3 regions of the Salinicoccus bachuensis genome follow, and region 2 is predicted to be linked to each of the others. Evidence: predicted binding sites of a transcription regulator. Region 2 holds the regulator's gene; each other region holds the start of a gene.
What was found. The regulator CtsR, encoded in region 2, represses protease genes until heat stress. The targets are predictions, from matches to a motif close to ATGGTCAATAAAGGTCAAACA.

Region 1 (2,274 bases), 660 kb from region 2:
TCGTCCTCCGACTTCAGTGCCTGCTCCTCAATTTCGAGCTGCATGACACGGCGGTTGATCTGGTCGAGCTCGGTCGGGTTGGAGCCCATCTCCGTGCGGATTGTGGCACTCGCCTGGTCCATCAGGTCGATCGCTTTGTCCGGCAGGAAGCGGTCGGTGATATAGCGGTCGGACAGTTCAGCCGCTGCAACGAGGGCACGGTCGGTGATCCTCACCCCGTGGTGCACCTCATAGCGCTCCTTCAGTCCGCGGAGGATGGAAATCGTATCCTCGACATCCGGTTCCGGTATCTGGACCTTCTGGAAACGGCGTTCCAGGGCAGAGTCCTTTTCGATATACTCGCGGTATTCATTCAGTGTGGTCGCACCGATGCAGTGGAGTTCACCGCGGGCAAGCATCGGCTTCAGCATATTGCCGGCATCCATGGCGCCTTCGGTCTTGCCGGCGCCGACCAGCATATGGATTTCATCTATGAAGAGCAGGATGCGCCCTTCGGATTCCTTCACTTCCTTGAGGACCGCCTTCAGGCGCTCCTCGAACTCACCGCGGTACTTGGCACCGGCGACAAGTGCGGACAGGTCGAGTTCGAAGATGGTCTTATCGAGCAGGCTGTCCGGTACATCCTTGCGTACGATGCGCTGGGCGAGCCCTTCCACGATGGCCGTCTTGCCGACCCCCGGCTCACCGATCAGCACCGGGTTGTTCTTGCGCTTGCGGCTCAGTATGCGGATCGAATTGCGGATTTCCTCATCGCGTCCGATCACCGGATCCACATTGCCGCTCCGGACTTCCTCGACAAGGTCGCGCCCATATTTTTCAAGCACTTCATATTGCACTTCCGGATTTTGTGTTGTCACATGGTTTCCCCCTCTGACTTTGTTGATGATTTCCCTGATCACTTCATTCTTGTTCCCGACAGTATCCTTCAGGATCGGTTCCGTCTCGATGCCGGCCATCAGCATATGCTCGACAGATACATATTCATCCTTCATCTCGGCCATGATCTTCTCGGCCCGGTTCACAAGCTGCGTGAATCCGTTCGACATATACTGGCCATACTGGACATTGTCGCCTTTGACCACGTTGTACTTCGACAGCTTTTCATCATATTTTGCGAGCAGTGCGTCCACATCGATGTTCGCCCGTTCCAGTACATCCCGCGCCATGCTTTCGTCGACAGTCAGTAGTCCCTTCATGACGGCCTCCACTTCTATCGACTGGAGCTTCAGGTCCACGGAGATCGACTGTGCCCGTTCGATGATGGACTGCACGGTGTACGTCATTCTGTTGATATCCATATTCATCACCTCTTCTGCGAAAATAAAGGGCTGTTTTTCTCAAAATTCATGGGAATAATGTTTGACCTTTTTTGACCTTTAACTATATTATACACTCTCGACATGAATTTTCAAGTAATTGATGGCTTTTATACGGCATTTATTTTATATTAATATTCTAGGGTTTCATAGGAGGTTGAATCATGGACATCATGGAAATTATCCGTTACATATTTTTAGGGCTGCTGCAGGGGTTCACTGAACCCATACCCGTTTCATCCAGCGGCCATCTCGTCATCGCCCGGGAAATATTCGGAATCGAGGCGCGGGGGCTGTCATTCGAAATACTGCTGAACACCGCTTCGCTCGTCGCAATCCTGTTCATCTACCGGATGGACATTACGGCAATTGTCATCAATCTGAGCCGGTTTCTTTTCAAAGGGGCACGGGATGAGGAGGCGACAGAAGACTTCCGCTATACCATCTATCTCGTCATCGCCACCATTCCGGTCGGCGTCCTCGGCATCCTGCTCAAGGACATCATCGGGGACAACGTCTCCATGCTGACGGTCGGCCTGATGCTGTTCGTCACCGGCATTGCACTCTGGTTCATCAAGAACAAACGGGGTGTAAAGCGGGATGGGGACCTGAACGTCAAGGATGCCATCATCGTCGGACTGGCCCAGTGCGTCGCACTGATGCCTGGTGTGAGTCGCAGCGGTGCGGCACTCGTCGGTTCGATGGCTGTCGGCATGAACCAGAAGAACGCCCTCCGGTTCGTCTTCCTGCTCTACATTCCGGTGTCGCTCGGCACAGCGCTGATCTCCGTCGGGGACCTTGTAAACGACCCCGAGATCATGTCGCTCGCCGTTCCTTACGCACTTGCCTTCATCGCCAGCATCATCGCCACATACTTCGGTCTGAAGTGGCTGCAGGGTGTGATGGAGCGGGGGAATCTCGCAATATTCACCTACTACTGTTTTGCGCTGGGTTCATT
Region 2 (2,274 bases):
CGTCAGCTGGTTCGACAGCTGGTATATATGACCGAGCGGGACGGACCCTTCTCCATATATACCTCTTAATGTAAAGCCGAAACGGCTCAGATTCGCAGCCAGCGTCTGGATGCGGCTGCCGAACGTGAGCGCCGGCAGGTGGAGCATCACCGATGCCCGGAGGCCGGTGCCGACGTTTGTCGGGCAGGCGGTAAGATAGCCGTATTTTTCGTCAAATGCATAATCGACTTCCGACTCCAGCATATCATCGATCGCGTCCGCTTTTCTATAGAGGTCGATCATCGGGATGCCGACACCCATCGTCTGGATGCGCAGGTGATCCTCTTCGTTGACCATGATGGAAACGGATTCGTCTTCACTAATATAACTGAGGAGCCCCCGCTTCGTAAACAATGGGCTCACCAGATGCTTTTCAACCAGCAGGGCCTTGTCCTCGAACTGGAGGCCATTCATCTCCACACGCCGGTATCCATCCAGTACCGCTTCCAACTTCGCCAGCACAGGTTCGAGGCCACCATCGTCCTTCATCATGTAGGGGAAGGGGAGATGGCTCACGTTACGGGCCAGCCTGACCCGTGTGGACATTTCAACCGGCAGTTCCTCGACATCCTGCATCCATGGGCTGATATGGCTATATTCCATCACTATCACCTGCCTGTTCCAGCGCTCTGATTTCATCACGCACTACTGCCGCCTCTTCAAACTCCTGGGTTTCGACAAGCTTTTCAAGCCGGCCCCTCAGCTGCTCGAGCTTTTTCCTCGTTTTCAGATGGGCGCGGGATTTCACCGGCATCTTCCCGGCATGTTCCGACTGGTGGGCCTGCACCCTGCTGATGATGTCGGCGGCCTGGCTGCCGAAGGTGGCGTAGCAGTCCGGACAGCCGAATTTCCCCATCTGTACAATGGTGTTGATGGTGGAGCCGCATGTCCCGCACTGCTTCGGACGCCGCTGCGTCTGCTGCAGGGACGGGTGCTCGGACAGTGACTTGAGCAGCTTCTGGATGTTGAAGGTATCGTCCGGATAACTGAAATCATTCTCAAACGATGCGTTGGCGCACTGCTCACAAAGAAACTTTTCAGTCTTTTCGAAGCCGTTGCCCTTTGAGATATGAATGGTTGCTTCTCTTTCGTTGCATGATTCGCATTTCATCCAATCACTCCTCAGTGTAGAGAATGACATCAATCACCCTCGTCAGTATATTCGCACGCAGGCGATCGCGGTATGGCAGGTCGAGCATCAGCGATTCCCTCTCCAGGACCGCATCTATGATTTTCGCTTCTTTCATGGTAATCACTTCATTCTCCATCAGCGACTGGACGATATGCTTTGCATTCTGCTGCGAAATGCCATCGCCGATCAGCTGTTTCAGACGCGCCAGATACTCGGATTTGGAATGGGTCTCGACCTTGGTGATCCTGATGTATCCGCCACCGCCTCTCTTGCTTTCCACGGTGTAGCCATGTTCGTTGGTGAAACGGGTCTTTATCACATAGTTCAGCTGTGAGGGGACACAGTCGAATTTCTCTGCGATATGCGCGCGTTTGATTTCCACGACTTCACCGCCGGATTCTTCAATCAGCTGCTTGAGATACTGTTCGATTATATCCGACATGTTGCGCATTACATCACCCCTTTTGACCTTCTTTGACTAAATTATATATCCTATACTCAAATATGGCAAATGTAATGTTTTGCATATCCCCCTTTATTTCTGTAAACGTTTGCATTATAATGAATCGGGATGATTTTGTCACATGATTACATATACAGACAATAACGCCATGCTATATAATGAACACAACTTATCTTTTATGGGGTGAAATTCTTGAATATTCTAATGGGTATCATCGGAATCTTATTTACATTCTTCCTTGCATGGCTTGTCAGCAGCAACCGCAAGCTCGCTTTCAAAAAATGGAAGAACATTCTGATCCTGCTCGCCATCCAGCTGCTGCTCGCTTTCATACTTCTTTCCACTGGCGCAGGACAGGCTGTCATCGAATTTCTGGCCACCGGCTTCAACGCACTGCTCGGATTCGCTGCTGAAGGTGTCGCCTTTGTCATGGGTGACCTGACGACACTTGAAGATGGATCAGCTGCAGATGTATTCTTCTTCAACGTGCTGTTGCCGATCATCGTGATTTCAGCACTGATCGGAATTCTGCAGTTCACCAAAATACTGCCCATGATCATCCGCGCGCTCGGTTTCCTATTGACCAAAATTACCGGCATGGGATATCTCGAATCCTATAATGGTGCAGCATCCATGATCC
Region 3 (2,274 bases), 540 kb from region 2:
AAAAACTGAACACGAATTGATAAAGATAGACCAAATGCCTCCCCCCTATACCAGCATGAACACAAGACCTACGCCTGCACCGATGGCAATTGCCGTCAATCCAGCTTCTGCACCCTTCATGATGCCTGCCATCAGATGCCCCCGGATCATTTCCCTGATTGCATTCGTGATGAGGACACCCGGGACGAGTGGCATGACGCTTGCGATGATGATCGTATCAAGCATGAGGCCATAGCCGGTTTCGACAAATGCGATCGAGATGACCGCAATGTACAGGGCAGCAAAGAACTCGGTGAAGAACTTCACCCGCGTATAGCGCTGTATGCCCTCCATCAGAAATACACCACCGGCCCCTCCGATGAAGGCGGCGGGGAAATCCCGCGCCACCCCCTCGAAAAGCAGGAGGAACATGGTGCCGATGACACCCCCTGAAAGGACGAGCAGCCACAAAGGGAAAAAGCGGGTGTTATGTATCTTTTCCATTCCTCTGATTGCCTGCTTCAGGGTCAGCCCGTCAGAGATGCTTCTGGACAGCTCATTGACGACCATCACCTTCTCCAGATTATTGGAGCGCTCTTCGATGCGGAGTGTCTGTGTCAGCGCATAATCGTTCAAAGAAAAAATAATGACCGTGGGAGTAACGAACACCTGGGCATTTTCAATACCGTAATTGGAAGCGATGCGCAGCATCGTATCCTCAATGCGGTATGTTTCCGCTCCACTCTCCAACAGCATCTTGCCACAATTGATCGCAATGTAGAATACATCGCGTACAAAATCTTCGCTAAGGACTTCATCTGGAGCTTCTATAACCTCAAGTTCGCCACTCACACGGCCCACCTCGATTGACACCCCCGGAGAGAATCGAACTCCCATCTCAAGAACCGGAATCTTACGTGTTATCCATTACACCACGGGGGTATGATAAAATCATATTCGTATTTCCTAATAAAGCATATACAAGTATAACAATAATTACAAATGAATTAAAGGCTTAATTTTACTCTTTATAGCAGATGTTTTTCTTTTGACCTTATTTGACTAATGTGGTATAAATAAATTAGTGAATGATAGCAATCATATTCCCAGGAGGTAATACAATGAATTTAATACCTACAGTTATTGAACAGACGAATCGCGGAGAACGTGCCTATGATATCTACTCAAGACTGCTGAAGGACAGGATCATCATGATCGGCACAGGCATCGATGACAACGTGGCCAACTCCGTCGTCAGCCAGCTGCTCTTCCTGCAGGCCCAGGATCCGGAAAAGGATATATTCCTCTACATCAATTCCCCGGGCGGCAGTGTTACGGCCGGCATGGCGATCTATGATACAATCCAGCACATCAAACCGGATGTACAGACGATCTGCCTCGGCATGGCGGCATCCATGGGCTCATTCCTTCTTGCTGCCGGTACCAAAGGCAAAAGGTTCGCACTTCCTAATGCCGAAGTGATGATCCACCAGCCGCTCGGTGGTGCACAGGGACAGGCGACAGAAATAGAGATTGCAGCCAAGCATATCCTGAGAACACGGGAAAAGCTCAATAAGATTCTGGCTGAACGTACCGACCAGCCACTGGATAAGATTGAAACGGATACGGACCGCGACTTCTTCATGACAGCGGAAGAAGCCAAGGAATACGGTCTTGTGGACGAAGTGATGGAGCCTGAAAAGCTTCAGGGCTGATCCCTTCATAACAGAAAGCCGGGAGAAAAATTTCCCCCGGCTTTCTTTTTTTGGTTGAAATCTGATTATGTACGCACCTTAAAGGATATAATGACACTAAGGAGCGTGATGATATGAATGTATTGATAACAGGCGGATCAGGTTTTGTCGGTTCCAGGCTTACGGATATATTGAGGCAGGAGCAGGATCACGTCTATATACTTAGCCGGAGTGAAGACGATTCAGACCATCCATTCGTCCATTATATAAAGTATGATCCGGATCGTCCGGAGGATGACTCATGGATGAAGGACATGCCGCTCAAGGTGGATGTCATCTACAATCTTGCCGGTGCCTCCCTTGAAGAGAAGTGGACCGATGAGCACAAGGAAGAGATCCTCGATTCGAGGGTGGCTGTAACACGCATGCTCAGACGCTGGGTGGAACAGGCGGACATCACCCCCAAAGTGCTCGTCAATGCAAGTGCCATCGGCTATTACCCTGTAAGCAAAAGTGTGCGCTATACGGAAGCGGACCAGTTTGCCCCACATGATTTCCTGTCCAGGGCGGTTGTGGCATGGGAAGGTGAAGCGAAGAAATT

Region 1: a site for CtsR is predicted at 1,357-1,377, ahead of clpB (ATP-dependent chaperone ClpB). Genes of this name have one in related genera too.
Region 3: a site for CtsR is predicted at 1,025-1,045, ahead of clpP (ATP-dependent Clp endopeptidase proteolytic subunit ClpP). Genes of this name have one in related genera too.

Annotation. Positions count from the first base shown of each region.
Region 1 is NZ_CP138333.2:546,103-548,376, reverse strand. Features, by position in the region: gene clpB (ATP-dependent chaperone ClpB) at 1-1,298, opposite strand, end outside; gene RQP18_RS02825 (undecaprenyl-diphosphate phosphatase) at 1,481-2,274, shown strand, end outside.
Region 2 is NZ_CP138333.2:2,508,106-2,510,379, forward strand. Features, by position in the region: gene RQP18_RS12665 (protein arginine kinase) at 1-678, opposite strand, end outside; gene RQP18_RS12670 (UvrB/UvrC motif-containing protein) at 632-1,150, opposite strand; gene RQP18_RS12675 (CtsR family transcriptional regulator) at 1,155-1,622, opposite strand; gene RQP18_RS12680 (NupC/NupG family nucleoside CNT transporter) at 1,827-2,274, shown strand, end outside.
Region 3 is NZ_CP138333.2:432,363-434,636, reverse strand. Features, by position in the region: gene RQP18_RS02260 (threonine/serine exporter family protein) at 1-13, opposite strand, end outside; gene RQP18_RS02255 (threonine/serine exporter family protein) at 46-831, opposite strand; tRNA gene RQP18_RS02250 (tRNA-Arg) at 850-921, opposite strand; gene clpP (ATP-dependent Clp endopeptidase proteolytic subunit ClpP) at 1,101-1,694, shown strand; gene RQP18_RS02240 (TIGR01777 family oxidoreductase) at 1,808-2,274, shown strand, end outside.